DNA from 3 places in the Priestia filamentosa genome. Region 1 is predicted to be linked to each of the others. Evidence: riboswitches for the same ligand, from Rfam matches in the RefSeq annotation. Region 1 holds a riboswitch; each other region holds the start of a gene.
The links. Region 1 has a riboswitch for thiamine pyrophosphate ahead of thiC (phosphomethylpyrimidine synthase ThiC). Riboswitches for the same ligand answer to the same signal wherever they lie in the genome.

Region 2: linked by a shared signal. The riboswitch ahead of B9N79_RS17545 (YkoF family thiamine/hydroxymethylpyrimidine-binding protein) and the one ahead of thiC (phosphomethylpyrimidine synthase ThiC) in region 1 are both predicted to bind thiamine pyrophosphate.
Region 3: linked by a shared signal. The riboswitch ahead of B9N79_RS24880 (3-oxoacyl-ACP reductase) and the one ahead of thiC (phosphomethylpyrimidine synthase ThiC) in region 1 are both predicted to bind thiamine pyrophosphate.

The regions. Positions count from the first base shown of each region.
Region 1 covers NZ_FXAJ01000008.1:81,301-91,952, forward strand. The annotation lists gene B9N79_RS21760 (NAD(P)H-hydrate dehydratase) at 337-1,881, shown strand; gene B9N79_RS21765 (fructosamine kinase family protein) at 1,934-2,803, shown strand; TPP riboswitch at 2,876-2,988, shown strand; gene thiC (phosphomethylpyrimidine synthase ThiC) at 3,133-4,902, shown strand; gene B9N79_RS21775 (choline dehydrogenase) at 4,951-6,159, opposite strand; gene betB (betaine-aldehyde dehydrogenase) at 6,190-7,647, opposite strand; gene cudC (choline uptake/conversion transcriptional regulator CudC) at 8,049-8,612, shown strand; gene pgmB (beta-phosphoglucomutase) at 8,649-9,323, shown strand; gene qoxA (cytochrome aa3 quinol oxidase subunit II) at 9,661-10,596, shown strand.
Region 2 covers NZ_FXAJ01000004.1:274,468-285,119, reverse strand. The annotation lists gene B9N79_RS17565 (DUF5823 family protein) at 1-118, opposite strand, end outside; gene B9N79_RS17560 (sensor histidine kinase) at 128-1,882, opposite strand; gene B9N79_RS17555 (response regulator transcription factor) at 1,879-2,595, opposite strand; gene B9N79_RS17550 (DUF418 domain-containing protein) at 2,776-3,993, shown strand; TPP riboswitch at 4,061-4,164, shown strand; gene B9N79_RS17545 (YkoF family thiamine/hydroxymethylpyrimidine-binding protein) at 4,262-4,873, shown strand; gene B9N79_RS17540 (ECF transporter S component) at 4,870-5,478, shown strand; gene B9N79_RS17535 (ABC transporter ATP-binding protein) at 5,453-7,126, shown strand; gene B9N79_RS17530 (energy-coupling factor transporter transmembrane component T family protein) at 7,116-7,883, shown strand; gene B9N79_RS17525 (amino acid permease) at 7,929-9,365, opposite strand; gene B9N79_RS17520 (YrvL family regulatory protein) at 9,672-9,890, opposite strand; gene B9N79_RS25865 (hypothetical protein) at 9,887-10,111, opposite strand; gene treR (trehalose operon repressor) at 10,191-10,652, opposite strand, start outside.
Region 3 covers NZ_FXAJ01000016.1:8,864-19,515, forward strand. The annotation lists gene B9N79_RS24845 (GntR family transcriptional regulator) at 1-256, opposite strand, end outside; gene B9N79_RS24850 (sulfite exporter TauE/SafE family protein) at 431-1,171, shown strand; gene B9N79_RS24855 (thermonuclease family protein) at 1,301-2,200, shown strand; gene rpiB (ribose 5-phosphate isomerase B) at 2,246-2,698, opposite strand; gene B9N79_RS26995 (GapA-binding peptide SR1P) at 2,844-2,969, opposite strand; gene B9N79_RS24865 (FadR/GntR family transcriptional regulator) at 3,183-3,893, shown strand; gene B9N79_RS24870 (MFS transporter) at 4,030-5,382, opposite strand; gene B9N79_RS24875 (cupin domain-containing protein) at 5,923-6,465, opposite strand; gene B9N79_RS24880 (3-oxoacyl-ACP reductase) at 6,550-7,311, opposite strand; TPP riboswitch at 7,422-7,520, opposite strand; gene rbsB (ribose ABC transporter substrate-binding protein RbsB) at 7,610-8,503, opposite strand; gene rbsC (ribose ABC transporter permease RbsC) at 8,540-9,496, opposite strand; gene B9N79_RS24895 (sugar ABC transporter ATP-binding protein) at 9,498-10,652, opposite strand, start outside.

The sequences.
Region 1 (10,652 bases):
TCTTTCTGGGTAGAAAAAATTATTTTCAGAAAATATAGATCTGAACTGCTTTTATTTCTGTACCAATTTATTTATCAGTCTGTATTTATATAGAAATTATTATAAAAAAATACCAGAAAACACTATTATTTTTCTAAAATAATATAAAAAATAACTTATTTGTCGAAATGTCGAATTATTTCCCATAACGTTAAAATTATAAATTAAATAATAGTAGGTAATAGTACCTATTAAAATCCGTGGAACATTTGATGTAAAGCTATTCCTCTTTTTTAGGTATTGATTTTTTTAGAATGGGAAAATAAAAAGAAAGAAGAAGGTAAGGAGGAATATAGGGTGAGAATTTTTTCGGAAAATGAAATGTATAACATTGATCAAGAAACAATGGAGAAGATTGGATTAAATAACGGTATGTTAATGGAGAATGCAGGACAAGCAGTAGCTCGAGAGATTGAAAGTCGAATCAAAAAAAATGATAAGATTATCGTCATTGCTGGAAAGGGGAATAATGGGGGAGATGGAGTTGTTATTGCACGCATTTTAAAGGAAAGAGGCTTTTCTATTGAGCTTTGGATGAGTCATAAAGGCGGAAGTGTTGCAGAAGATGCCCAACGAGCGTTAAAAATTTATGAGAACTGTGGGCATTCGTATAAAATCTATGAAGAAAATGAAGAAGCGTTTCAAATTTCTCTAAAGAAAAGTACGGTTATTGTAGATGCTCTTTTAGGGATTGGGACAAAAGGAAAGGTGAGAGGTCCGTATCGAAACATCATTGAAGAAATGAATGAGATAAACAAAATCATATATGCCGTGGATATTCCAAGTGGACTCAATGCAGATAAAGGGGAAGTAGATGTAGCGATTAAAGCTCATACTACATTTGTTATTCAAGGTGCCAAGCAAGGGGTATTTTTGTTTCCTAGTGCAAACTTTTATGGGGGAATTAAAACTGTTGATATTGGTATTCCTTCTTCTGTTATAGAACAGAATTCATATGTGAAAAGAAGGTGGAGTAAAAATGAAGTGCTTTCATCTCTTCCGCATCGGGACATCTCTTCGCATAAAGGAACATATGGGCGAGCTCTTATGATAGCAGGATCTGAAAATATGCCTGGAGCTGCTGTTCTTTCTTCAAAGGCTGCCTCCCGAAGTGGGGTAGGGCTTCTCACAATTGGTATTATCGAGAATATTAAATCAATTATTGGCTCTCATCTTCCTGAAGCAATGTACAATCTTCATCAAAGCCACCAAGGCATGCTTTCTGAAGTGAAAGATTACAGCTCTTTGCAACTGGACGCTATTGGAATTGGTCCAGGAATTGGAAGGTACAAGGAGACAGAGAAGATCGTTGAGGAAATATTGAAACAGCAGGTTACACTTGTGCTTGATGCAGATGCATTGTTCCATGTGAAACCTCATTTACAGAAAGTGAAGGAAAGGCGTTTTCCAACAATTTTAACTCCTCATCCAGGTGAAATGGCCTCACTTCTTGATTTGTCTATTAAGGAAGTGGAGAGTGACCGATTTGAAAAGTCGCGCGAGTTTGCTCAAACATATGGCATATATCTTGTTTTAAAAGGACCTTTTACCATTGTTACGACTCCCTCAGGAGAGCAATTTGTAAATTCCTCGGGAAATCCTGCTCTTGCAAAAGGTGGTAGTGGAGATGTGTTAACAGGAATGATTTTAGGATCTGTTCTTCAGTATGAGAATGTACAAAAGGCGCTGAGCAATGCTGTATTTATTCATGGTGCCATAGCAGATCAACTAGTAGCATCTACACATTCCCCATTAGATGTACTAGCTACAGACATTATTGAAGGAATTTCTCCACTGCTTCATGAATTATATAGAGAAAAGGAGTATTCTACTGGATACTGAAATGTGAACCATTTTCTTTTAAGGTTTTAAGAGGAAAGGGGAGTTAGAAGGATTGGAAAAGTTCATTAAACAAGCTATTTATAATAGAGGGGACACTTCACCAATTCAATTAATCAGGCCTGTTTCCGGTGGTGATATCAATCAGGCCTCTTATGTGAAAACAGAGAAAGAAGAATATTTTATTAAGTATAATAATTCTACACCTCCTGGTTTTTTTCAACAAGAAGTTCAGGGCCTAACGAAAATCAAAGAAACAGGTGTTATTCAGGTCCCAAATGTGTATGACTTTCATGAATCAACAGAAAGCGGAGAAGGATGGCTTATTTTAGAATGGATCCAAGGAGAGAAAAATGGAAAAACAGAAGAGCTTCTTGGCAGACAGCTTGCACTTATGCATAGTGTAAGTAAAGATAAGTTTGGTTTTCATCATCCTTCGTACATTGGGATGATTGAACAGCCAAATCAATACTATGATAAATGGGCAGAATATTACACGAAAAATCGTCTTCTTCCTCAAATAGAACTTGCAAAGAAAAAGGGGTACCTTTATCAGGAACGAGAAGCAGGGCTTTATGAACTTCTTGAGAAAATGGAGAAATGGCTTCCTCATTCTTGTGAGGCTTCTTTACTTCATGGAGATCTTTGGGGAGGAAATTGGATTGTTGGTAAAACAGGAGATCCTTATTTGATTGATCCCTCAGTATTTTATGGTCATTCTGAATTTGAACTTTCTTTTACTGAACTTTTTGGTGGATTTTCTTCAGCATTTTATCAAGCTTATCAAGAAGTTCGGCCACTTTCTCCAGAGTATGAGGAAAGAAAAACACTCTATCAACTTTTTTATTTACTTGTTCATCTAAATCTTTTTGGAGAAGCTTACGGAAGGTCTGTAGACCGAGTTTGGCGCTATTATGTAGGGTGAAAAAGAAAAAAGAGTAGTTTACATCATTTACTAGATATGCTATAGTTCGAAATGTAAACTGAATATTCAATATTTTACTACTAGGGGAGCCCTAATTTTGTGGGCTGAGAGGAAAGACAAAATCTTTCTGACTCTTCGAACCTGATCTGGGTTATACCAGCGGAGGGAAGTAGGAGAGATAACGTAAGAAAGTGAATTGCGTTTTTTTCTACATATCCAATTGGGTTCTCTATATTAGAGAACCCAATTTTTATTTTAAGAAAAAACTTCTGCTATTTCATCTCCTCCAAAGGTGTAGCCTAACAACAATACTAAGGAGGAAGATTTATATGTCGAAAAAAGTAAACATTCCATTGCAATCAACATTTCCAAACAGTAAGAAAGTGTATGTAGAAGGTGAACATCATAGTATTCAAGTACCAATGAGAGAGATTAAACAAAGTGATACAAAAACAGATAGCAAACATGAAAAAAATGAACCAATTCGTGTTTATGATACAAGCGGAATTTATAGTGATGAAGATTGTGAAGTGGATATTACGAAAGGGTTACCTCGTGTTCGAGAGGCATGGATTATGGACAGAGGAGATGTAGAAAAATATGAAAAACGAGAGATCAAACCAGAGGATAACGGATACCGAAGTGAAAATCAAAAACAAAATATTGCCTGTTATCCGAATGTAATCAAGCACCCGTTCAGAGCGTGTAAAGGAAAGAATGTTACACAAATGCACTATGCCAAAAAAGGGATTATTACCCGGGAAATGGAGTTTATTGCAATTCGAGAGGGAGTAGAGGCAGAGTTTGTACGAAAAGAAGTTGCGGAAGGAAGAGCAATTATCCCATCGAATATTAATCATCCTGAAAGTGAACCAATGATTATTGGCCGGAACTTTTATACGAAGATTAATGCGAACATCGGCAACTCTGCTGTTAGTTCTTCTATAGAAGAAGAGGTAGAGAAGATGACGTGGGCAACAAAATGGGGCGCAGATACGATTATGGATCTTTCTACAGGGAAAGACATTCACACAACGCGGGAGTGGATTATAAGAAATTCACCAGTTCCAGTTGGTACTGTTCCAATTTATCAAGCACTTGAGAAAGTACAAGGGATTGCAGAAAATTTAACGTGGGAAATCTATCGCGATACACTTATCGAACAAGCAGAACAGGGTGTTGACTACTTTACAATTCATGCTGGTGTTTTACTACGTTATATCCCACTCACGGTTAATCGAACAACAGGGATTGTATCAAGAGGGGGATCTATTTTAGCTCAGTGGTGTCTTGCTTATCATGAAGAGAATTTTCTCTATACGCATTTCGAAGAGATTTGTGAAACTTTAAAACGTTATGATATTGCTGTTTCGCTTGGTGATGGCCTTCGTCCAGGCTCCATTAAGGATGCGAATGATGAAGCACAGTTTGCCGAGCTAGAGACGCTAGGGGAGCTTACAAAAATTGCATGGAAGCATGATGTTCAAGTAATGATTGAAGGGCCTGGACACGTACCAATGCATAAAATAAAAGAGAATGTTGATAAACAAATGGATATTTGTCATGAAGCTCCTTTTTATACATTAGGACCATTAACAACTGATATTGCACCAGGCTATGACCATATTACATCTGCTATTGGAGCAGCAATGATCGGTTGGTTTGGTACTGCTATGCTTTGTTATGTTACCCCAAAGGAACACCTTGGGTTGCCCAACAAAGATGATGTAAGAGAAGGAGTTATCTCTTACAAAATTGCAGCACATGCGGCAGATCTTGCTAAAGGTCATAAAGGAGCTCAAGACAGAGATGATGCTCTTTCTAAAGCACGCTTTGAATTTCGATGGGATGATCAATTTAATCTTTCACTTGATCCTGAACGTGCAAGGGAATTTCATGATGAAACTCTACCAGCAGAAGGTGCAAAAACAGCACACTTTTGTTCAATGTGTGGCCCGAAGTTTTGCTCCATGAGAATTTCTCACGATATTCGCTCAATGGCGAAATTAAAAGACAAGAGTATAGAAGAAATTAGAGAAGAAGGCATGAAAGAGAAATCTGAAACATTTAAAAAGGAAGGTTCACATCTTTATTCATAAAAAAGAACCGGTCTCACCATAATTGAGACCGGTCCTTTTTTATGATTTTTAAACTGTTTTTGGCGTTAGGTTAAAACAGCGGTTATAGATCCATTCATATTTCTCTTGGGTAAGATCATGAGGGTTTCCTACTGTTTGAGGGTCTTTCATTGCTTCTTTTGAAAGACGTTCAATCATATCTTTTGAAACTCCCTGATCTTTAAGAGAAGGAATACTTAGATCTTCAACAAGTTCATACATCCAGTTTACGGAAGCTTTTGCTGCCTCTTCTGTTGTCATGTTACTTGTATCAATTCCAAATGCTTTAGCAATACGTGCAAATTTAGCAGGGTTTCCTTTCCAGTTGAACTCCATCACTGGGCCCATCATAGCTGCTACGCATTCTCCATGAGCAACTGGAATAATTCCGCCTAATGTTTGGCTCATTGCATGAGCTGCTCCTGCTGATTCACTGCCATACGAAAGACCAGCAAGCATAGCTGCTTGGGCCATTCCATATCTTGCTTCAAGGTCTTCCCCATCTGCATAAGCACGACGGATGTAATGTGCAGCATACTCCATTGCCATTAGTGCAACAGCGTCTGTAATTGGTTGAGCAAATTTCATTGTATAACATTCAATGGCGTGTGCTAACGCATCAACACCTGTCATTGCTGTAACACGTGGAGGCATTGATACATGAAGTTTTGGATCAATAATTGTAAGGTGAGCAGCAATAAGCGGCCCACCAGTATTAAATTTAAATTCACGCTCTTCATCTGTAATAACAGCCCACTGCGTTACTTCAGACCCTGTTCCAGCTGTTGTTGGAATTGTTGTTAATGGTGGGATGCGATTTTCAAGTGGTTTTTTACCTTCAGCAGCTTCGTAATCTAATACAGAGCCTTGATGTGTTGCCTCTACTCCAATTGCCTTTGCTGTATCCATAGAGCTTCCACCACCAACTGCTACAAGGCCGTCACATTCTTCTTTTTTATAAAGAGAAGAACCTTCTGCAACAAGTCGAACGGGTGGATTTGGTTCTACTTTGTTAAATAAAACAACTTCAATTTCTTCTTCTTTTAAGTTCTTGATTACAGGATCAACAACACCTGCATTGTAGATACCAGGGTCTGTTACTAAAAGAGCCTTTGATACGCCTAATTTTTTTACTTCTTCACCTAGGTGGTTAATTGCTCCAATACCGTGTTTGATTGCTGTAGGGATCTCAAACTGGTGAAATTTTGTCATATGTTCAATTTTCATATTTAGTGTCATACTAAAAAACCTCCTTAGAATAGTGAAAAATTATTTGAACCAGCCAACAGGCTCTGGTTTTGTATTTCGATAAATATGCTTAAGTTCTGTATATTCTTCTAATCCAGTATGACCGAGCTCACGACCGATTCCGGATTGTTTGTAGCCACCCCAAGGAGCTTGAGCGAAGTATGGGTGAAAGTCATTAATCCAAACAGTACCCACGCGAAGGCGGTTTGCTACATACTCAGCTTTTGTAATGTCATTAGACCAAACAGCACCTGCAAGTCCGTAGATTGTATCATTTGCTAATTTCACTACCTCTTCTTTTGAACTGAATTTCTCTACCGTAAGAACAGGACCAAAGACTTCCTCTTGCACAATGCGCATCTTCGATGTGCAGTTTGTAAAAATAGTAGGAGAGTAGAAGAAACCATTTTGTAGCTCTTCAGCTTTTGGACGTTCTCCTCCTAGCGCTAGTGTAGCTCCTTCTTCTTTACCAATCTTCACATAGCTTTCAACTTTTTCACGATGCTCAGCTGAGATAAGAGGACCGCTTTGTGTTCCTTCATCAAATCCATTTCCGAGCTTAATGCGTTTAGCTTTTTCAATTAGTGCTTCAACAAATTTATCATGGAGGCTTTCTTCAACAAGCAGGCGAGCACCTGCTGAACATACTTGCCCTCCATGAAAGAAGACTGCGTTTAAAGCTTGATCAACGGCTGTATCAAAATCCGCATCAGCAAAAACGATATTTGGATTTTTTCCGCCAAGCTCTAAAGCAATGTTCTTTACGTTAGAGCTTGCTGATCGCATAATTTCTTTGCCAGTTTCAATTCCACCTGTAAAAGAAAGAAGATCTACTTCTGTACTTGAAGAAAGTTCAGCACCAACCGTATTTCCTTTTCCAAGCACAAGATTTACTACACCTTTAGGTACTCCTGCTTCTTCCATAGATTCAAATACTTTAATTGTTGTGAGTGGAGTGATTTCGCTAGGTTTCATAATAAGTGTGTTTCCTGCAGCGAGAGCAGGCGCAAGTTTCCAAGATGCTTGGAGTAAAGGATAATTCCATGGTGTAATTTGGCCACAAACCCCAACAGGTTCACGAACTACTCTACTTTGTGAATGTGGAAGAGGGGAGGAGATGACTTCACCACCATTTTTGTCCGCAAGCCCTCCGTAGTAAGAAAATACATTCGCGATATCTTCCATATCTGCTCGACTTTCCTCAAGAGTTTTTCCTGTATCCAATGTTTCAAGTTGTGCTAGTTCTTCATGATCACGACGAATAAGAGATGCAATCTTCTGAACAATCAAACCGCGTTCATTGGCAGGTATAAAAGACCATTCACCTTCGTCAAAAGCAGTTCTTGCTGCTTTTATCGCCTCTTTTGTGTCTTCCTCATTGCCTTCTGAAACTTTAGCAATCATTTCTTGATTGAACGGATTAATAATTTCTCTTGTTTCCCCACTTTTGGCCTCAATCCATTGACCATTGATAAACATTTTCTTTGTTTCCAATCTCTTCACTCCTCCTTACGAATTGTAAAGTTTGTTAAGAATATTTTTAACAAAGTTTATATTTAACAACGTAACATGGCAATCATTTCTTGTCAAAGAAGAACTATTCAACTCAATAACCCCTATAAATAAAGATTTAATCTGGAATGGAAGTCTGTTTTGGATAAATTATCAATATAAATTTATTAAGAAAAAATTTAACGTAATTGATATTATTTTCACTTTTTATAAATGAACTTATAATGATAAAGAGTTTTCTTTTTTAACAGAGGGAAGTAAACTAATTGATAAATGTCTATAACCATAGAAGTGCACCGGCTAATATAGGGCTGACTTGAAAACTCTAAATATAAATTCTAAATCGATTATATAGAGGAGGAGACACAATGGAACAAGGTGATGCAGGGAAGATGACTGAAAAAGCAAGAGCTTCCATTGAACATGCGAAGGGTCTTGTAACAGAGTCAATTGCTGAAACAATGGACTTGTATGGGGTAACTGGAAGTGTTGGAAATTTGTTTGGAACAATGTATTTTGAGAACGATATGACGCTTGATGAGATGCGAGAAAAGCTCGGGATGAGCAAGCCGAGTATGAGTACAGGAGTAAGAAGACTACAAGAGCTTGATATTGTGAAGAAAACATTCATAAAGGGAAGTAGAAAGCATACGTATGTTGCTGAAAAAGATTTCTTTCACTTTTTTGCTAATTTCTTTACTCATAAATGGGAGAGGGAAGTAAAACTAAATTTAGAAGCTATTGAACAAGCTCAAGAGGAAATTAAAAATGTCTTAATTATGAAGGAGCTTGAAGAAGATCTTCAGGCAGAAGCAAGGGATTTATATCATCAACTTGAGGATTCAAAACCTTATTATGCCTGGCTGCATAGGCTTGTGGAAAGCATCAGGAGCGGAAAAATTTATGAGTTTATTCCGAAAGAAGAAAAATAATATATTTAAAAATGAAGAATAGGGGAGGGGAGAAAGATGAAGAAAATACAGGCTGTTATTTTTGACTTTGATGGCGTTATTGTGGATACTGTACCCCTTTATTATAAAGCAACAAAAGTAATTGCGGATAAGTTAGGTGTTACTTTTACGGCCGAAATGAATCAGCGACTTCAAGGCGTAAATCGGAAGCAAACCATCATGACGCTTCTAAAAGACAGTACTAGACCCTATAGTGAACAAGAAGTCTATGAGCTAGGGGAACAGAAAAATGAAGAATATAAAAAGCTCATTCAAAACCTGGATGAAAAAGTTGTGCGTCCTGGAATTCAATTACTCCTAGGAGAGTTGAAAAAGAGGGGAATTCCAACAGCAGTTGCGTCCTCAAGCTCCAATGCCCCATATTTAATAGAGAAGATTGGGCTTTCATCATATTTTGATCATATTGTAGATGTGAAAAAAGTTAAGAAAGGAAAGCCAAATCCCGAGATTTTTTTGACTGCTGCACGTCAATTACAAATTCCTTCACAAGATTGTATAGCAATAGAAGATGGACGAGCAGGACTTGAAGGAATTCAAAAAGCAAATATGTTTTCAGTTGGGGTAGGGGAGGACGAAATGATGAAAAATGCCGACCTTTATGTCGAAAAAACAGAAGAATTAACTTTTGAAAAGTTAGCAAAGAGCTATGATGAGTTCTTTCAAGTAAAATAGTTGAAAAGCTGCTCAGAAAATGAGCAGTTTTTTCTTGCCAAAACAAGAAAAAAAGGCGACAATAACAGACATGATATTACATTATTTGGACAAAAAAGGATAAATGATGAACATTTTGTGACTTATTTGTGACAAATTAATTATCATTTTTTGACGACTAGTCAAAAGAAAGTTAATGTCGTAAAATATGTGGTATTGTGGATAGGTAAATAAAACGTTGTGTTTTTTTGTCTTCTACTATATTACTCTACTCGACTTCCATAAATAGTAAGTGGGGTAGTTGAGGTTTAAAATTTTATAATATCCTTTTTTAAAACAAAGGAAAGGAGGAACATCCATGAAAAAGCTTCAAAAAGTGAGTCGCAAGTGGATCTCATTGTCTGCTCTAGCTATTCTCTTTTTATTGAGTGGCTGTGATCTAAAGATGGGTGTATTAAACCCACAAGGACCAGTGGCTCAAACTCAATATGACCTAATTATGTGGTCGATTGGTTTTATGCTTATTATCATTGTGGTTGTTTTCGTTTTATTTGCTGTAGTTCTTATTAAGTATCGTGAAAGACCAGATAATATGAATTACGAGCCACCAGAGGTACACGGAAATACATTCCTTGAAATCGTCTGGACTGGTATTCCTATTATCATCGTTATTGCACTATCTATCCCAACAGTCAAAGCTATCTTTGACTTAGAGAAACCACCACAAGCTGCAAATGCAGAAGAACAACAAGAACCTCTTGTTATCTATGCAACATCAGCTGACTGGAAATGGATTTTTAGTTATCCTGAACAAGGAATTGAGACGGTTAACTATGTAAACATTCCAGAAGATAGACCAGTTGAATTTAAGTTAACATCTGCTGATTCAATGACGGCTCTATGGATTCCAGAGCTTGGTGGACAAAAATATGCAATGGCAGGTATGGAAACAACGCTTTATTTACAAGCAGATCACGAAGGCACTTACATGGGACGTAACGCTAACTTCAATGGTGAAGGTTTCGCACAAATGGAATTCGAAGTAGAATCTCAAAAACCAGAAGAATTCCAAGAGTGGGCTGATGAAGTAAAAGATACGGCTCCTAAGCTTACCGAAAAAGAGTACAACAAAGAGATTCTAAAACAGAGCGTTATGGGTCGTAAGTCTTTCTCAAACACGCATTTAGACTTTGTTGACCATGCAAAACAAGACACTTATAACAAGGCTGCAGAAGATCATGAAGGTCATGAAGAAGGCATGGACATGGAAGGCATGGACCATAGCAGTCATTAATCTTTAAGCTTTTCATCATGAACAGTTTCATAACGCAACATATAATTTTTGCTAGT
Region 2 (10,652 bases), on a different contig from region 1:
AATAGAGTAAAAACAGAACAACAAACCATATATAATATAAAGAAGGAAGATCTCCAGAAAAAAGCTCGATTAAAAAATTCACTCCTACTTTTAATACTTCAATAAGTACGCTTTCCACTCCTTTAAATTAAGATGCGTTATGAAGAACACTTGTGAAACTTACTGTAATTGTCGTTCCTTTCCCAACTTCGCTTTCTACATTAATTTCCGCGCCGTGTAATTGTGTAATTTGTTTAGATATCGCCATCCCAAGACCTGTTCCATAGCTTCGCTCTTCTGTGTTTGTTCCCCTGTAATAGCGTTGAAACAGGTTAATTTTTGTCTCTTCGCTCATTCCTGAACCATTGTCTTTTACGCTAATAAAAACATCCTCTTTTGTAGCCAAAATAGACACCCACACATTTGTACCTTTCTCATTATGCTTAATGGCATTTGCAATAATGTTTTCTAACACGCGCTGAAATAACGCTTGATCAATAGAAACATAAATAGATTCTTGATAACTTTCAAAATGAAGGTGCTGGCCATGACTTGGATCATTAATAAACGAAATGACACAGCGCCTTACAAATTCATTCAATTCCACCTGTTCATAGTCAAGTGAAATTTGATCATTTTGAAGTCTGTACGTTAAATTTAAATCATTAATAAGCTCAGACATATACGCTCCTTTTTGTAAAATTGTCCGAGCAAACTTTTGAGCCTCTTCCTTACTCCAATTATACTGCTCATCTGCTACAAGAAGCTGTGCATATCCGTTAATCGAAGCAAGTGGAGTTTTTAAATCGTGAGAAAGCCCTGTAATCCATTCTTCGCGCATCTCGTCAATCCGAAGGCGCATTTCTTTGTTGGAACGAAGCTTTTCAGTTAAATGAGCAAGGGATGTGTTGACTTCCCGGAAAAGGCGATACGACCTTTTTAACTTTCCATTTTTCTTAAAAGCTTTGCTTTCTTTTCTCTTTGTTAACGGTTCTTCATACTTACCGTAGGCTAAATTATGAAGCCATTCCACCATATGTAGCGTTGGTTTTGTAAGACGCCTTGAATACCAAAGAGCAAAGAGGATCCACATCATTAAAATAATAACGGCTACAAAAATAAAGATGTGTATGGCGTATTCTTCAAACGATTGAGCATTGCTATACGGAAATTGAATCTGAGTATCATGCGGGACATTTACGACCCATGTTCTTCCTGTCTCTTTATCATAGCGAGAAGAAATGTCTGTTTCATATCTTGCGTCATATGTGGCATTAGATGTTAAATCTTCTAAAGTATATTGATCTTTACTATATTTAGTTTTATTAAAAGAGAATTCTTCTCCCCCATCTTTACTAAACACTTGAAGAGAAGCATCATTTTTTCTTAACTCTTTTTTCAACTGTTCTGGAAGTATCAATTCTCCTTCTTTAACTTCCCCATCCTGTTTAGCTTTTTCAATCCACTGCTCAGCTTTTGGTTTTTCACCGTAAAGAAGCGTATACTTCTCACTGCTTCCTCGATAAAGAAAAAGTTGATAGTTTGACTCAGTTCTTCTTTCCCATTTATCTGCAAGTTCTGCTGGATTGTAGCGTGTTGGAACATCACTAGGAGTATAAAAAGAGGCTTTTACATGCCCTTTATTATCTAATACTTGGAGCCAGCCTCCATGTTCTTTAATAGCATCTAAATATTTTTGGCTGAATTTTACTTCTACTTCTCCTTCCTCCATAAAATCTCCCATGTATTCAAGGCCACCTCTAGCAAAGTCTCGTTTCATTTCATACTCTCCCATACCAAATCCAAGAAACATAAAAGCACCAAAAGTGACAAGAAGAACGAGTATCATAGAAAGTAACGATTGCCATCCATAATGAAAAATAAACCTTCCTTTTAATTTCATGACAAAGTTCCTTCCGTCATAAGCTTATACCCGAGTCCTCTTACCGTTACTAGATGTTTTGGCTTACTTGGATTTTCTTCAATTCGTTCCCGAATGCGACGAATATGAACCATTACCGTATTTTCATCACCTTCAATAATCCGTTCGTTCCATACTTTCTCATAAATTTGTGCTTTGCTAAACACTTGATTTGGATGCTTACAAAAAAAGAGAAGAAGCTGAAAAACTTGAGCAGGACACTCTATTTTTTGTCCTTTCACTGTAAGCTCTCCTGCTCGTTCACAGATCATCACGTTTCCAAATGAAAACTGTTCTTGCTCACGTGTGACTTCTGCTTCATTTAATCCACGACGTCTTAGCTGTGCTTTAATGCGGGCCACAACTTCAAGCGGATTAAATGGCTTTGTAATATAGTCATCTCCTCCAATCGCAAATCCTGTTAATTTATCAAGATCTGACTGACGTGCCGTTAAAAATAAAATAGGGGCATTTGTAAGCTGCCTAATTTGCGGACACAAGTCAAATCCAGAGCCATCTGGAAGCATAATATCTAACACAATTAAATCAAACTGTTCTTGCTTACAATATGAAAACGCGTCCTTTACGTTATGAGCTATTTTAATATTTGAAAAGCCTTCTTTCTTTAGTACAACACCAAGCATTTCTGTTAAAGCCTTCTCATCATCAACAAGTAATATTTTTTCATTGTTCATCACTAACACTCCTTGGAACATTATTCCTAATAATCCAATCGTAGCATTATCCTAAAAAATTGAGAATTACTTTTTATGACTATTTAACCATAATTAAGGTATTGTTAAGCTAGTAGTTGAAGGCTGGTAATGTTCATACGATATAGTGGAGTTAGAACTTATATAAAGGAGATTAAATATATGAAAAATGCTCTTTCCCCTCTCAGAGGTGCTGAACGAATTTCTTCTGTTGATACAATGAGAGGCTTTGCTCTCTTTGGAATTTTGCTTGTTAATATGCTCATTTTTCAATATGGACTATTTGGTGAATATGAATATATTGAAACAGCTCAAGGATTGGAAAAGATTTCAGCCTCCTTCATTAATATTTTCGGTACCGGAAGCTTTGTAACCCTTTTTTCTTTTCTATTTGGATTTGGTGTTATGATTTTAAGAGATCGAAGTCGAGAAAAACAGCGACGTTTTTGGACCGTTTACTTACGCCGCCTCCTTCTTCTTCTCGCATTTGGACTTTTACATGGAACTTATATTTGGGAAGGTGATATTTTAACATCTTACGCTTTATGCGGCTTTTGTTTATTTTTGTTTCTCTGGTGCAAACCAAAAGTATGGCTTACAATTGCTCTTGTAATTATCGGTTTGATGAGCGCCTTTTCATTTATTCCTGCCGAGGAAGGAAGTGAAGATACTCTAGAAGCAAGTCCTTCCTACCTTGCACAAGAAAAAGAAGTATATGCAACAGGCTCTTATAGTGAAGTTGTTCATTTTAGAAACAATAGTATGCCTTTTGAAGATACAAGCGATGGAGAGATGATTGCTTTTGGTATCTTTGGTGTTCTTGCTTCTCTTCCTATGTTCTTTTTAGGAGCATATGTTGCTGCTAAGAGGTGGCTGCATGAGCCAGATCGCTATGTTTCTCTTTATAAGAAAATGTGGTGGATTTCTCTTCTCATTGGATTTCCATTAAAAATCGTCCCACAATTTTTGCAAAATGAAAGTTTAGAAGGTCTTAGTGCTTCATTAGGAGCTCCTCTTGTCGCCATTTTTTATATTTCAAGCATTGCTCTTTTAACCTATAGTAATCGATGGAAAAAGCTATCTAATGCGTTAGCTCGAGCTGGAAAACTTTCTCTAACAAACTATCTTTCTCAATCCATCTTCTTTACCTTCCTTTTTTATGGATATGGATTTGGATTATTCAGTAAAGTAGGGGTTACAAGCGGTATCGTATTTACCCTTGTTTTCTTTACGATTCAGCTTTTCCTTAGCAAACTGTGGCTCCAATTCTTCATTATTGGACCTTTAGAATGGATTTGGAGACTTTGGACATATTTGAAGATTCCTAGCATTAAAAGAAAGAAAAAAAAGCGGCCTACGCAAATTTCCGCTGGTCTGTAATCTATCTTTCTATTTACAAAAAAGTATCTTTCTTTTATGATGTGTATAAGCGAAAAAACTGTATAGTACAACGCACTAGGGGTGCTAATTAGCTGAGATGTGAATTTTTGTTCCGATCCCTTATAACCCGATCTAGATAATACTAGCGTGGGGAAGTGTAGCAATATACGACTTTTATGTTGATTGACTCTACATTTTTGTCTATTTTACTGCATCTTCCTTAAGATGCAGTTTTTTTGTGTTCATAAACTTTTAGGAGGAAGTAGAAATGAATGAACAGCTTTGTGGAACAAGTAGGATCTATGGATGTCGCTTCTCTCTTTATCCAATGTGCGATAACTTTATTGAAGTGATTAAAACGGCGCTAAGAGAGGTTGATACATCAAAAGTATGGATTAAAACGGATAATGTGAGCACATGTGTACGCGGAAGGAATGAACATGTTTTCGACGTTGTAAAAGCTATTTATCTTCATGCAGCTAAAACAGGAACTCACGTTGTATTGAATGGTTCCTTCTCTGTTGGATGTCCTGGAGATTCTGAAGGTGATGTTTACTTATCCGAAGATGATGTGCTCTTAAACGAGGAGAAAAGCAAGGATATTTCGATTGAAACAGCTATGCAGTTCGCTCTTTATCCAATGGGGATTCCTCACTATATGGACGTGATTGTGGATGGCGTTAACACAGCAAAAGACGAGGGAGTATTTGTTGCTGGTGTTCACTATGCAACACATCTTGATGGCGATACGCACACTATTTTCAGGACAATTAAGGATGCTTTTCTTTCTTCTCACAAAGAAGCAAGTCACGTTGTAATGACCGTCAACTTATCAGCAAACAGCCCTTCAACAAAAAGAAAGCCTGGTGATGGAAAATGACAAAGAGCTGGAAACTAAAAGAAATTGTCGTAATGTCGGCATTAGCTGTTGTGTTTGCTGTTGTGTACCTTCTTTTCACACAGCTTGGAAACATTTTATTTGGAATGTTCGGACTCTTAGTATATGAATTTATTTTCGGAATATGGTTTATCGTTTCAATTATTACAGCCTATATCATTAGAAAACCAGGAGCAGCCCTCATTTCAGAAACAATTGCTGCTGCTGTTGAACTGCTGATTGGAAACGCCTCAGGTCCTCGTCTTCTTTTAACAGGAGTTGTCCAAGGGATAGGTCCTGAGCTTGTATTCGCAGCTACTGGTTGGAAACGATACTCGCTGCCGATTCTTATGCTAGCTGGTATGGGTGCCTCTGTAACAAGCTTTATTATGGGCTATTTCTTGTCCGGCTACAATGCTCTTGACCCTTCTTATGTTAGTACAATGCTTACTGTCCGACTTGTCAGCGGAGCTCTTCTCGCTGGTTTACTTGGTAAATGGCTAAGTGATCAATTGGCAAACACAGGTGTTTTAAATGGGTTTGCGCTTGGAAAAGAACATAAAAAACGGGTGGGAACAAAAAATGATCGAAAATCGACTGCCTCTTAATGTTAAAAATTTAAGTTTTTCATTTGAAGAAGATGAAGAAAAAAAGCTGAAGAATATTTCCTTTTCAGCCTCTAAAGGTGACAGTATTTTTGTATTAGGACCAAGTGGTGCAGGCAAAAGTACCCTCACGCTTTGCCTTAATGGATTGTATCCAGAGGCTGTTGACGGTAGTTTGAATGGAGAAGTACAAATTTTCGGAAGAGACCTTTCTTCCTTTGAAACTGGAGAAGCCTGCCAATATGTAGGGGTAGTATTTCAAAATCCAGATAATCAGTTTTGTATGTTAACGCTCGAAGATGAAGTTGCTTTTGGGCTTGAAAATATTAACTATCCAAAAGAAAACATGGAAGAGCGAATTGATGAAATGCTCTCCCTTGTTGGACTTCTTCCTTATAAACAAAGCTCTATTTCAATTCTATCTGGAGGTCAAAAACAAAAGCTAGCACTTGCTTGTGTGCTCGCTCTTCAACCAGACATTCTTATTCTAGATGAACCAACTGCAAATCTTGATCCTGCTTCAACGAAAGAACTTGTTTCACTCGTCTCAACGCTACAGGAGGAATATAAATTTACGCTTTTAGTTATTGAACATAAATTAGATGATTGGGTTCATCTCATAAAGCGCTGTTTAGTTTTTAATAAAGACGGAGAAATGATCCTTGATACTTCGTTAGAAGACTGTTTTAAACATCATTATGAACTTTTGATTGAACATGGGACATGGATTCCGCATATTAGTTCCCTTGCCTATACAGGAATTGAAAAAGGCTGGTACAAAAAAGGAGCTCTCCCTCTTTCAATGGAAGAGTTTCTAAAAGGACTTCAGTCTTCTCCTCCCTTTTTCAATAGAAAGAAAAAGAAAAGAGAAAAAGAAACGCTTATTGATGTTCAAGATGTTTCTTTTTCTTATCAAAAGAAAGGCCCTTCACTTCTTACCAATCTTTCTTTTAAAATTGGCCGAGGCGAAATCGTAGCTCTTATTGGAACAAATGGTGCTGGAAAGTCTACGCTCTCCACCTTGCTTTCTCGTTTAAAAAAACCTTCTTCAGGCCAAATTTTATTAGAAAATAAAAATTTAAAAGAATGGGATGAAAAAACACTTCGTCAAAAAACAGGCTATGTGTTTCAAAACCCAGAGCATCAGTTCGTAACAGATAGTGTTTTTGAAGAAGTAGCATTTGGCCTTCGTCTACAAGGTTTATTAGAAGAAGAGGTAACAGAGAAAACGAAACATGTGCTAGAGGTATTCCAGCTTTTGCATGTTAGAGATCAAAATCCCTTTTCACTAAGTCAAGGTCAAAAGCGACGCTTAAGTGTAGCAACAATGCTTGTCGATGAACAATCCTTTTTAATTTTAGATGAACCAACGTTTGGACAAGATGCACAAACAACAAAAGAGCTACTAACCCTTTTAGATCAACGTGTCAAGGACGGGACAACAGTACTTTTAATTACTCATGATATGGAGCTTGTTCACGAAAAAGCTGATCGAGTTCTCGTTTTACATGAAGGAAAGTTGCTTTTTAATGGACCGACAGAATTCCTTTGGGAAGAACAAGCTTTGCTTGAAAAAGCCAATCTTGACCTCCCGCTCGAAATAAAAGTTCAATGTGCGCTAGAGAAAGAAGGTGACCTCCTTGCAACTTGAAGAGATTAATCCTGCCATAAAAGGACTTGTTGTTTTACTGTCTGTTATTTTCTTATCGCTCTTTTTGACAGTGTGGACGCCTTTATTATTCTTTATCATCACCGTCTTAGCCACATTTGCATTTGGCAAGGTTTCTTTCAAAAAATGGCTCCTTGTTCTGCTTCCTTTTCTGCTTGTGGCTTTTGGCTACTTTTGGACTTCTATTGTTTTTGGGGATGAAGAATTTAAAACAGGAAGCAAAGTTATCGCTCATGTTTGGTTTATTACGGTTACAGAGACAACGCTTCAAAATGGACTTAGCCTTGCTTTAAGAGTGCTTGGTTTTGCCTCTCTCTCATTGTTATTTATTTTTACTACAGATAAAACAGAGCTGATGTTAAGTCTTATGCAGCAATGTAAGCTGCCACCTAAATTTGCTTACGGTATACTAGCAGGTTATCGCTTTTTACCCCAGATGAAGGATGAGTTTCAAACCATTCAAAATGCTCATCGTATTCGCGGAATTAAACGAGCAACAACGCTTAAAGACCGAATTCATCAGTTGAAGCGTTATATTATTCCTCTTTTAGCAAGTGCTATTCGTAAAGCAGAACGAACAGCACTTGCTATGGAGTCAAAAGGATTTACAGGAGCGAAAGGACGCGTTTTTTATAAAACAACGTCTATCAAAAAGAAGGATGCCATTTTCCTTCTCTCCACTTTCCTCGTGATGGCCATTTGCTATTATGCTCCTAAGCTTTTTCAATTTACGTTTTAACACAAAAAGGAGCGATTTCTCATACGAGAACTCGCTCCTTTTGTGTTACATCATCATTCGTTTTCCTTCTTTTAGCTCTACTTCTTGTTTAAACTCTTTTCCTTCTCGCTTGCCTTTTACTCGAATAAAGTAGTAAATATAACAAGCAATGAAAAAGCCGCCTCCCCAATAAAGAGCTAATCGTTGTTCTCCATCAAACGCCATGCTTGCCATAACGATAAGATTTGCAATTAAAGCCACTGCAGGTAAAAATGGATAAAGCGGAGTTTTGAACTTTAAATCTTCTACTTTTCCGCCTTGTTGCACATATTTCTTTCTAAATGCTAGATGTGACCAGGTAATGGCAATCCAACCAATTTGCGCTCCTAATCCTGCAAGTGACAGAAGCCAAACAAATACGGTTTCTGCTGCAAAAACGCTTGAAAGAAGCGATAAGAGTGCTACAGCAAGTGTAATCAGCAACGCATTCATTGGAATCCCTTTTTTATTTACTTTAGCAATTGAAGGGCTTGCCATTCCTTCTTTAGAAAGCGAATAAAGAATACGAGTTGCTGCATAAAGACCTGAGTTTGCAACAGATAAAAGTGCAATTAAAATTACAAAGTTCATAATATCTGCTGCATACGGTACTCCAACTTTATCTAACACAGCCACGAACGGACTTTCAACAACGCCCGCCTGCTCTCTTGGTAATACCCCTGCTACGATAACTACAGAAAGAACAAAGAAGAAAAGCGTTCTCCATACCGTTTGTCGAATAGATTTTGGAATTGTTTTTTCAGGATTTTCACTCTCTCCTGCCGCAATCCCGATAAGCTCTGTTCCTTGGAACGAAAAGTTTACGCTAATCATCGTAATAAGAAGAGCCGTTACGCCATTTGGAAAAAGACCGTCGCTAACAAAGTGAGAGAAAAACGGCGCGCTTTCTCCACCTTTCATGTCTACAAGCCCAAACATTGCGGCTCCGCCGACAATAATAAATAATAAAATAGCTAATATCTTAATACTCGAAAAGACAAATTCAGATTCCCCAAATGCCTTTGCTGATAAAGCATTTAGTAAAAAGACAACTATAGTAAAGATTAAACACCACATCCAAATTGGCGAATCTGGAAACCATCGTTGCATAAGCTGACCTGATGATAAAAACTCTAGGGCAACCGTTACACCCCAACCTAACCAGTATAGCCAGCCAATCGCAAATCCCGTTGCAGGACCAATAAATTTTGTAGCATATGTCTGGAATGATCCCGATTCAGGCATTGCAACAGACAACTCACCTAAACAAACAAGGGTTAAGTACATTACAAGTCCACCTACTAAGTATGATAAAACCGCACCTAGTGAACCTGCTTGGTTAATTGTATATCCTGACCCTAAAAAGAAGCCTGTTCCAATACAGCCTCCTAAGGAGATCATAAACAAGTGTCGGGCTTTCATTGTTCTTTGTAAGCCATTATTTTGTTGTTCATTATTACTCATTAAAACACTCCTTTAACCATATTCAAAATAATGAATAGGTTATACATAAAATAAGCTCATTTCTCTATTCTACTGAACTTGAAAGAGAAGTTCTAGAGGTAAATAAATAGACTGAATATTAGTTTATTTGAATAATTTTACACTTGGTTTTTTTCTCATCACAAATAGCCGGTAAAAAGGCAGTACAGCACATTTTCCACCGGCACTCCACTTTTTCTTCTTTCACAATAATTACATCATTATACATAACAAGCGAATTTTTATTAAGGGGCTAACGAACTAGAAATTTAATCTATTCATGACTCTTCATTTATTTTTATGCTTCTTGTTTTGTAAAGAATCAATATGCCCTATGATAAGAAGTAAAATAGCGAAAAATAGTTTACTATACGAAGATAGCGATATACTCTCCATCCAGTCGTCTACAATGGAAAGAGATCCATAAAGAAAGAGAAGTTCTACTCCATACTTTAAAAGAACGGTTACTTTAAACTGTGCAGAGATCCCTGTTACTATAATCTTCAATAGATACTCAAAAGCTCTAGAAATCCACTTACAAAAGAAAGAAGTAAAATAAATAAGCAAATAGACCAAATAGAGTCATAACTCGACTTTGAAATATGAAAAAAACCAACTGTTCCAAATAAAACACCAAAGAAAATGACACTAACTGAAAATAAGACGAGAAGTACAATTAAAGTTATAGCAATGATATGGCTTCCTACGCTTTTTGAATTTCTCTTCATAGTTTCCCTCCTAACCATTATTTTAATCCTCATTCTTCTTTCTTCACAATAAAAATAAGACACGGCTGTATGCCGTGTCTTATTTTTCTCTTCTGGCGAAATCGACGAACTGAAATTTATCAAGGCGATGTCTTGATTCCGTGTATTGAAAAAGAGTCGCATCTTCAAGATAAACGTAGTTGCGCACAACAACAACGTGGTCATATCCTTTTAAATCTAAATATGCGTAGTCTTCTTCTGTGCATTTTTCCACAACAAATTCTTTTTTAGCAAAACTGATAATCAACCCTAAGTCTTTCTCTAAATACTCGTAAATAGAGTTCTTACAAATCTCAACTGTCAATTGCTCAACAATACTTTGTTTGAAGTAATCTTTGTCTAAAATAACATTTTCCCCATCAAAATTTCGTGAGCGGACAACTTGCCACACCTTCTCTCCTGGCGAGAGTTCTAACACTTTCTCTAAAAATGCGTTCCCTTCCATTTCCGTAAGCTCGTTTACTTTTGTTTTAGGTGGATTACTCATCTCTTTAGAAAGCTC
Region 3 (10,652 bases), on a different contig from region 1:
AAATCTCTTCTACATCCCGTACTGTTGGATTGTAGACCATAACTCTCGATTTTTCATCAACATGCACAAGCCCTTCCTTTTCTAAAAGACGAATCGCTTCTCGAATCGGACTTTTACTTACATTAAACTCTTTTGCAAGCTGAGTTTCTACAATACGCTGTCCTGGTTTAAACTTCCCTGTAAAAATCAATTTTTTTATTTGATTATAAAATTGCTCATAATATGGTAATGGCTTTTGAACTTTAAAGTCACTCACTTTATCCCTCTTTTCTTTTTCTCTTCTTGTATAAATAAGATTCGTTTTGTAAAATGATTATTGGTCGACAAGATTCAGTCGACTATAAAAGTATAAGAGGAACGGTCAGGAATTATCAACTTTACTTTTTTCCTCCTCTGTTCTTTTAATTATTTCATTAGGAGGATATACAACATGCTTATTATTTTTACCATGCTCGTGCTTGGAGCTCTCCTTGGCTTCATTGGAGCTGGAGGTGCTGGGTTCGTAATTGCTCTTTTAACCGTTGTCTTTAGTATTGATATTCATACAGCACTTGGTACCTCTCTTGCTGCAATGTCTTTTACTAGCCTATCAGGAGCTTATAGTCATTTTCAAGAGAAAAATATTCATTTAAAGATTGGTCTTATTGTTGGGATTTTTGCTGCAATCGGGTCCTTTATTGGAGCTAAGTTTGCTGCTCTCATTCCTGCAGATTTCCTACATTACCTTACTGCTAGTATGCTTTTCTTATCTGCTATTCTCATTTTAGTAAAACTGTTTTTATTAAAAGATACAGCAAACCAAAAATTAATGGGTAATGCTGAACTTTGGATAAAGAGTATTATTCTTGGAATTATAACAGGCATTATGTCTGGAACATTTGGAATTGGCTCAGCTCCCTTTATTCAGCTTGGCCTTCTTATGTTATTAAATTTATCTGTTCGCCAATCTGTTGGAACAACAATGCTCGTTATTATTCCAATTTCACTTGGCGGCGGTCTTGGCTATATTACAGAAGGATATGTTGATTTTCTTCTCCTTCTAAAAGTGCTAATTGGTACAATGTCTGGTGCCTATATTGGAGCCAAATTCACAAATCTAGCTCCAAAATCCCTTTTAAAAACCGCAATTTTTGCTACACCTGCTGCTGCCGGTTTGATTCTTCTCTTCTAGAATAAAATAACTTTAAAACCATTTACTTATACAAAAATTAGCAGTAATATTAATAATCGTAGTTATAAAGAAGGTGATATTTACGCCTTCTTTTTTCTATACTGTAAGGAGAATAAAGGAGGATTCTTTTTGAAAAAACATTATTTGCTTTGTGTTGTTTTGATGCTTAGCCTTTTTGTAGCTTTAACTGGCTGTGGTACATCATCCGATTCGACTTCAACTTCCTCAACTACCACAGAGGAAAGCAGCTCAAACGCTTCATCTTCATCAAATGCTGATAAAAGTACGGAGAAGAAAGATGAAGACACGGAAAAAGAATCGGAAACCGCATCTTCTCGTCTTCAAGCAACTGTTACGCGCGTAGTTGATGGAGATACGTTAAGAGCAACCGTGAATGGAAAAGAAGAAAAAGTTCGCCTAATTCTTGTTGATACACCAGAAACAGTTCACCCTTCCAAACCAGTTCAACCCGTAGGACCTGAAGCATCCTCTTTTACGAAAAAGATGCTTTCAAATAAAAAAATTGAAATTGAACCTGGTGTTCAAGAACGTGATCAGTATGGTCGCCTTTTAGCATATATCTATGTAGATGGAAAAATGTTCAATAAAACGCTTATTGAAAAAGGCTTAGCTCGTGTGGCCGTTTTCCCGCCAAATACCCGCTATCTTGATGAGTTTAAAGCCCTTGAACAAAAAGCAAAAGTCGCTAAACTAGGCATCTGGCAATATGAAAACTATGTAACAGATAAGGGATATAATGATACGGTTGTTGGAAGTACATATTCTTCTGATCAATCTTCATCTCAATCATCAGAAAAGGGATCTACCAACACTACCTCTTCAACGCAAAATACGCCAGAGCCTGCAAAAGAAACAGGTTCTTGTACTATTAAAGGAAATATTTCAAGCTCTGGAGAAAAGATTTATCATATGCCAGGCGGTGCTTATTACGACCGAACAATTGCAGAAGAAATGTTTTGCTCAACAAGCGAAGCAGAGAATCATGGATATCGTGTTTCACAAAGATAATCAACTAAAAAAGCCCCATTCCTTATTTAAGGAACAGGGGTTTTTTTAGTTCGAACTATATTCCTTCTCTATGTTACTAATTTTATCAACTCGTACTTTATGTCTTCCACCTTCAAAAGGTGTTCCCAACCAAATTTTAACAATATCACGTGCAAGTCCTGGACCAATAACTCGCTCTCCCATCGCAAGCACGTTTGAATCGTTATGCTCTCTTGTTGCTCTTGCACTAAATGTATCATGAACAAGAGCACAGCGAATCCCTTCTACTTTGTTCGCTGCAATACTCATTCCAATACCTGTCCCACAAATTAGGATCCCTCTGTCTGCATCTCCATTTGACACCTTTTCTGCAACTGGAAGAGCATAGTCTGGATAATCAACAGATGTATCACATGAGCATCCTATATCTTCATATTCTACCTTCATTTCTTCAAGCAAAGAAACGATTTCTTTGCGGATGTTTATCCCTCCGTGATCAGAGGCAATGACGATTTTCATGATTTTCACTCCTACTTGTACAGGGCTTTATCTGTTTTAATGATTTAATTATCCCTTTAACTTATACACTAATAATAAAGGTAATCCTTCTGGTTTGTAAACCTTTTCAAATCAGAACAAGAAACTAGTTATGATTTTCTTCATCCTATCCAAGACACGTTTTACACTTGCATACTGTATAAAGATAATGAACTTTTTCATTCTCCAAATAATCAATAACTGTATTACAAATATGAAAAATCAAAGTTACCATTCTCTCTTCTTCACCCATTTGTGCACTTACCTACTAAGGTATAAAACTGAATAATAATCTTAATTTTTACAACAGTCAACTTTATATAGAGTATTAAGTATGAATCTCAGCACATTTGTTATAGCAAAAGCAAGCCAACAGACTTATGAAATAGAGAATTTTTTGCCCTTCAAAACAGAAAAGTATATAATAAAACTACGTTTTGGTAACGATGAATCTATAGTGAGAGAAGTGATTTTTATCAGTTTTAATCCTGTATCAAACAAGAAATTATATATCCAAATTTATGATCAAATTCTTTCACAAATCGAACTGGGTACATTCAAAGTTGGAGATAAACTGCCTTCTGAACGAGAGCTGTGCGCAAACTTCGGTGTTAGTCGTGCACCTGTAAGACAAGCATTAAGTGCACTTGAAATGAATGGAATTATTTATTCAAGACAAGGTGAAGGGGTTTTTGTAAAAAACACAACAATTACAACGGGCACTTCTCAATCTTCTTCTCTTTTAGAAAATGTATCTCCTGAGGATATTGTGGAAGCAAGAATGACCATTGAACCTCTTATTGTTAAATTTGCAGCAATGAGAGCTACTGCTGAAGATATCGAAGATTTAAGAAAAACCATTGATATGATGGAAGAAGAAACAAAACAAGGAATTTATGTGCCTGAAACAGATGAGAAACTACATAAAGGGATCGCAAAAGCTTCTCACAATGATCTGTTTATTACTTTCATGGCGGATATTAGTAACGCGATGAAAAAACAAGAAATGTGGCAATTTATTCGCGATCGTACAGTAACTCGTCCAGATTATCGAGAAGTGAATTTTAAGGAGCACAAAATGCTTATTGAGGCAATTGAAAATCGTAATGAGAAGAAAGCTGTTGAAACGATGACTTCTCATATGAAAAACCTTTTTGAGCGGTACTGGAAAGTGTAAACCGTTCCTCGAAGAAAAGTTTGAAGATCTGGGCTCGTTCTTTGAGCTAGCAAAAAGGATGCACCTTATGTGCATCCTTTTTGTATGAAGAACGTTACACTCTTTTATAAAATAAGCCAACAAAGACTCTTAATAATCATGTATTGATAGAATTCTTTAAATCAGATTGTTCAATATCTTCCTCCACTTTATGACTAACCGCCTTACCTGATTGCTTTACTAAAAATAGAATAATCGCTGCTCCAATTACTAAACTAACTCCTAGAAAAATCATACTTGTATTAAAAGAGCCTGTAACATCTTTAATATACCCAACGATATAAGGACCAAAGAAACCACCAAGATTTCCCACACTGTTAATGAGCGCAATTGCTCCTCCTGCAGCTGCTCCTGTTAGAAATGAAGGAGGAATAGCCCAAAATGGAGAGTATGCTCCAAATGCTCCACATAAAGCAATAGTTAAAAAGATAAATGATAAGACAATGCTTGTGCTTGCTACATAGCTACTCGCAATCATAGCCACTGCACTAGTCGTTAAACAAACCGCCACATGCCAACGTCTTTCATTCTTTTTATCAGAGTGATTACCAACCATAATCATTACGAACATTGCAATAGTATACATCAACCCTAGTACCCACCCCATACCTTGTGTACTTAGGGATGTTGCTTCTGCTAGACCTTGAGAAATGGTAGGGAGAAACATATTAATGCCGTAATAGCCGACCATCCAACAGAAGTATCCAATTGATAAGATCAATACATCCCGATCTTTTAAAGCTTGGGCAAAAGTATAATGCTTCACTTCTTCCTTTTCCTGTCTTTCTTTTGCAATCACACTCATTAGCCATTCCTTTTCCCCATGATTTAACCAGTTTACGTCTTCAAGCCTGTCATCGAGATAAAAGTAACAAATAATACCTAAAATTAATGCTGGAATAGCCTCTAAAATAAATAGCCATTGCCACCCTGCTAAACCAAACCAGTCAATTCCTAATAGAAACGTAGAGAGAGGCGAACCTATAGCATTTGCTCCTGGAATAGCAAGCATAAATCCTGCAATAGCCTTGGCATGATGTTTTGTTTGGAAGAAACCGCTCAAATAATAAACCATACAAGGATAGAAACTAGCTTCCGCCACCCCTAAAAGAAAACGAGCAATATAAAACTGCGTAGGAGTTTGGACAAATGCCATGAAAACAGCAATAATCGCCCATGTTACCATAATGCGGCTAATCCATTTTCTTGCCCCAATCTTTGTCATCATAGCGCTTCCTGGAACTTCTAATAGAAAATAGCCAATAAAGAAAATTCCTGCTCCTAAACCAAAGACAGCATTGGAAAACCCAAGATCTTCGTTCATTTGTAGTGCAGCAAACCCAATATTTACTCTATCTAATATTGCAATAATAAAACATAGGAATAGAAATGGAATTAGTCGAAGTGTTACTTTCCTTGTGGTAGAACGTTCTAAATCAACCTGATTCAAGATAAATCCCCCTTTTGGGCTTTTTTGGCCTTTTTTAACCTTGCTACCTTATCCCTCTGGCATCAACTATCCCCAATTAAGCGCTTTCAATTAAACTAAGCATTCTCTTCTCCCCTTCCTTTATTATTTAGTTGTGTTTGTATTACTACAGCATTTCTTTTGTTGTTTCGATGCTATTATCGACTGTAATGCTGATAATAAACTTCCTTTCTAATCTGCTCTGTTATTCGATGTAAATTAAACATTTTGTAAGTGCTTACAAAATAAATTTTACTTGTTACAAGTCCTACTGCAATTTCAGCTACATTTTATTCTGCAATTCCTATATCAAATATTTTATAAGAACACCAACCTGTATGCTTGTATTACAACTAACTTACAATACAAGTATACAGGTAATCATTTTTGTTGTCTATATTTTTTAAAAAAGTCTGTTAATTTTAAACTCCATATAAAAAAAGGCTGTTTCTCTAATAAAGAAACAGCCTTCTTCCATATTTCTCTCTATCTTTCCTATAAATATATATTTATAGATGCAAATTACACTAATTCATTTTTTCGTTCAGCAGCCTCTGCCTCTCTTTTCGTGCGATGCACCGTACCAAACGGATGTTCAGGAGGCGCATAAATAGCGTAAATCTTCAATGGCCTATCCCCCGTATTTGTAACATTATGCCATGTCCCCGCAGGTACCATAATGGCGTCATCATCAGAAACTCTTTCTCGAAAAGATAAGTTGTTTTTTGTTTTTCCCATCTGAACAAGTCCTTGACCCTCTTCAACTCTTAAAAATTGATCTGTTTTCGGATGAGTTTCAAGCCCAATGTCTTCTCCTTGTTTAATACTCATCAATGTAACTTGCAGATGACGTCCTGTCCATAAGGCTGTACGGAACGTTTTATTTTGCTTAGTGGCTTCCTTAATATTCACCACAAACGGCTGTCTTCCGTAATCTTTTAACTCAATTTTTTCTCTGGTGTACCAATGGGAATAAACTTCATATGGATTAAACCTATACGCTGCCTGAAATACTGGATACTGTACGTAATAAGGATAGGAATACATATAAGGAGAATAATACATTTCTCTTCATTCCTTTCATATGTTTATAAAATATCCTATACGCCATTTTAATAGTATATTCCGTTCCCTTTATGAAATGCATCTTTAGTTCATTGTTAAACCACTATCAACTACAATATTTTGTCCTGTAATTCCTTTAGCTCTGTCAGACCCTAAAAATACCACTGTTTCAGCTACGTCTTTTGGGGTAGTGACACGATTTAAAGCAGAATTACTTGCGACAATGTTGAACACTTCCTCTGTTGTAAGGGCACTAGCATCTGTTGTTTGTAAAAGACCACCTGATACCATATTGACCGTAATACCATATTGTCCAAGCTCTTTTGCCATGTTTCTCGTAAATCCAACTAGAGCTGCTTTTCCTGTTGTATATTGATGATAAGGAACAATAGGACTCTGAAATAAATTTGTACCAATATTTACGACTCTCGCATTATCTGTTTCTTTCAAATATGGTAAAGCTGCTTGAATAGTATTCAATGCTCCATGAACAGACCCTTCAAACTGTTCTACATATTTCCCCCAGCTTAACTCATGGACAGGTTCCTGTGCATTTGGATCAAATCTAAAATTTACCAGAGCATTATTAATAATGATATTAATACATCCATAATGCTGAATCGTTTGGTTCACTAACTCTTCAACATCACGTTTATTTGTAATATCAGCATAAAGTGCGATTGCATTTTCTTTCCCTAACTCATCTACTAACATTTCGGCCCTTTCTTTGTTCTGATAATAATTCACAATAACGCCGTATCCATTTTCTACGAACGTTCTTGCAATTTCAGATCCTAATCCTCTACTTGCTCCTGTTACTAATGCAATTCCTTTAAAGTTTTTCATCGAATAAATTCCTTTCAATCCTATATTTACAATAAACTTGAAAGAGAGAGTGAATACAAAAAAGCCCTTTCACTCGGCAAAAGTAAAAGGGCTGAACATTCTTCATGTACAAACTGTATACTTTTACTCCCTACGCGAGTATTAACTCTCAGGTTCAAAGGGTCAGGTTTTTACCTTCTCAACTCGTATGAGTTCCCCTGTAAAATATTTATTGTCAATATTATTATATTTTAACTTCTAACGTTTGTACAATTTTAAAAGCATCATACTCCCCTAAAGGGCGCATGATGCTTTTTCATTATTTCTTCGTCATTAACTTTAACGGTGCTGCAATATTCTTTTCAACTTTCTTGCCTTTTAGAACATCACTTGCAGCTTTAACAGCTAGCTCACCAATTAATTCTGGTTGCTGTGCTACAGTTGCTGCTAATTTCCCTTCTTTTACAGCATTAACGGCATCTTCATTTCCGTCAAATCCAACAACAAGAACATCTCGCCCTGAGCTGTTAATTGCTTGGATAGCTCCTAATGCCATTTCATCATTATGAGCGAATACTGCTTTAATATCTGAGTTTCCTTGCAGTAAGTTCTCCATTACATTCAAACCTTTTGTACGATCAAAATCCGCAGACTGTTTTGCCGCAACGTCAAGTTTTTGATCTGCTATATTGTGAAATCCTTTGCCTCGTTCACGTGTTGCAGATGCTCCTGGAGTTCCTTCAAGTTCAGCTACTTTAGCTCCTTCACCTAACTTTTCAACAATGTAATCAGCTGCCATTTCGCCACCCTTTACATTGTCAGAAGCAACTAACGTTTCGACCTTTCCTTTATCTGCTGAACGATCTAATGTAACAACAGGAATGCCAATATTATTAGCTGATTGAACGGCTGTTGAAATAGCTGCTGAATCTGTTGGGTTAATTAGTAAAACATCAACACCTTGTTGTAGTAAATCTTCAACATCGTTAACTTGCTTAGCTGAATCGTTCTGTGCGTCAACAATCACAACGTCCATTCCTTGCTTTTTCGCTTCTTTTACAACTCCATTTTTTAATGAAACAAAGAACGGGTTATTTAACGTAGAAACCGATAAGCCAATTTTAATATCTTCTAAATTTCCTTTTTTCTTTGGTTTTGCCCATTCTGGAGGCTCTAATGAACAAGCCGCTAGAATAAGAAGTGAAAACGACATGAGTACAAGTAAGACCTTTTTCAATGAGAACCCCTCCTATGCTGATTTTTTACGATCAATTAACACCGCAATCAAGATAACAACACCTTTTACAACCATTTGGAAGAATGATGATACACCTAATAAGTTCAAACCATTATTTAACGTTCCAATAATTAAAGCACCAATCAATGTTCCAACAATTAAACCACGTCCACCAGATAAACTTGTTCCACCTAATACAACAGCCGCAATCGCATCTAACTCATAAGAAGTTCCTGCTGTTGGCTGCGCTGAGTTTAAACGAGATGTTAAAATCGCTCCCGCTAGTGCCGATAAAAGTCCTGCTAGCGCATAAATCATCACTTTTACTCGTGGTACTTTAATGCCTGAAATAAGAGCTGCTTTTTCATTTCCACCAATGGCATATGTTTTACGGCCAAATGATGTTTTGTGTAAAATCACCCACAGCACTGCAAATGAAATAATCATTGTAATTGCAGGAACTGGAATACCTAAGAAATAACCACGTCCAAATAGTTGAAAGGCATAGTTTTCGCCAAGACCTGTAATTGGGTTTCCATCTGTATAGACAAGCGTTAAACCACGGAAAATTGTCATTGTTGCAAGCGTTGCGATAAATGGCGCCATTTTTCCTTTTGTAATAAGAAGACCATTAATCGCCCCCATGACTGCACCTAAGATACATCCAATTAAAATAGCTAAAATCGGGTCAATACCTGATACAATCATTCCAGCAATTAGCGCACTAGATAGAGCCAAAATTGATCCTACTGACAAATCAATCCCACCCGTTAAAATAACAAATGTCATTCCAAAGGCAATAAGCGCATTAATCGCAACTTGACGCAGTAAATTTAATAGATTCAGTGGTTCTAAAAAGCTTGGATTTAAAATTGACACGATAGCAACTAAAATAATAAATCCGAGTAATGGTCCAAGCTTTTGCAGTAAATTATCAACATGATTTACTTTGTTTATAGCTGTTTTCATGTTAATTCCCTCCTGTTGCAAATGTCATGATTTTTTCTTGTGTTGCTTCTTCCTTCATTAATTCTCCTGTAATTCTACCTTCATGAACAACGAGGATACGATCGCTCATGCCAAGTACTTCAGGAAGCTCAGATGAGACCATAATAATGGCAACACCTCTGTCTGTTAGTTCATTCATTAACTGGTAAATTTCACGTTTCGCGCCAACGTCGACTCCTCGCGTTGGCTCATCTAAAATTAACACTTTTGGACCGATACCAACCCATTTAGCAATAACTACTTTTTGCTGGTTTCCACCAGAAAGGTTTTTCGCACTTGTTTTTCCTGATTCTGTTTTGATTTGTAAGCGCTTAATTAATAGGTCGACAAATTCACTCTCTGTCTTATCATCAATGAGCCCTTTTTTAGAAAAGCTTTTTAAGTTCGGCAACGCCATGTTATCCCGAATCGAAAAATCTAAAATAAGCCCTTCTGTTTTACGGTCTTCAGTAATAAATCCAATTCCTAGTTTGACGGCTTCATATGGGTTTTTAATCGATACTTTCTGACCATTCACTAATATCTCGCCATCGTCTAATTTATCTAATCCAAACAAGGCTCGCATAATCTCGGTTCGGCCTGCTCCCATCAACCCTGATACTCCAACGATTTCGCCTGCTTTCACAGAAAAACTTACCTTTTGAAAAGCTCCATTTCTCGTAGCATTGCGAACTTCTAACACCTTTTCACCAAGCGTTGGTGCTCGTTCTGGAAAACGATCAGTTAATTCGCGTCCAACCATCTTCTGGACAACCTCATCAAAGTTCGTTTCCCTAATTGCCTTCGTATCAACGGTTTTACCATCTCGCATTACTGTAATGCGATCACAAATGGTGAAAATCTCTTCCATCCGGTGCGAAATATAGACAATGGAAACTCCCTCTTTTCTAAGAGCATTGATTACTTCAAAAAGTTTCTGAATCTCACGTTCTGTTAATGCAGCAGTTGGCTCATCCATGATAATGACTTTTGCATTTGTCATTAGTGCTTTAGCAATTTCAATCATTTGCTGCTGACCAACTGAACAAAGCCCTGCTTCTTGCTCCAGTGGAATTGTAACCGAAAGTTTTTCAAACTGCTTTTTTGATAGCGATTTCATTTCTTTCATCTTTAAAAA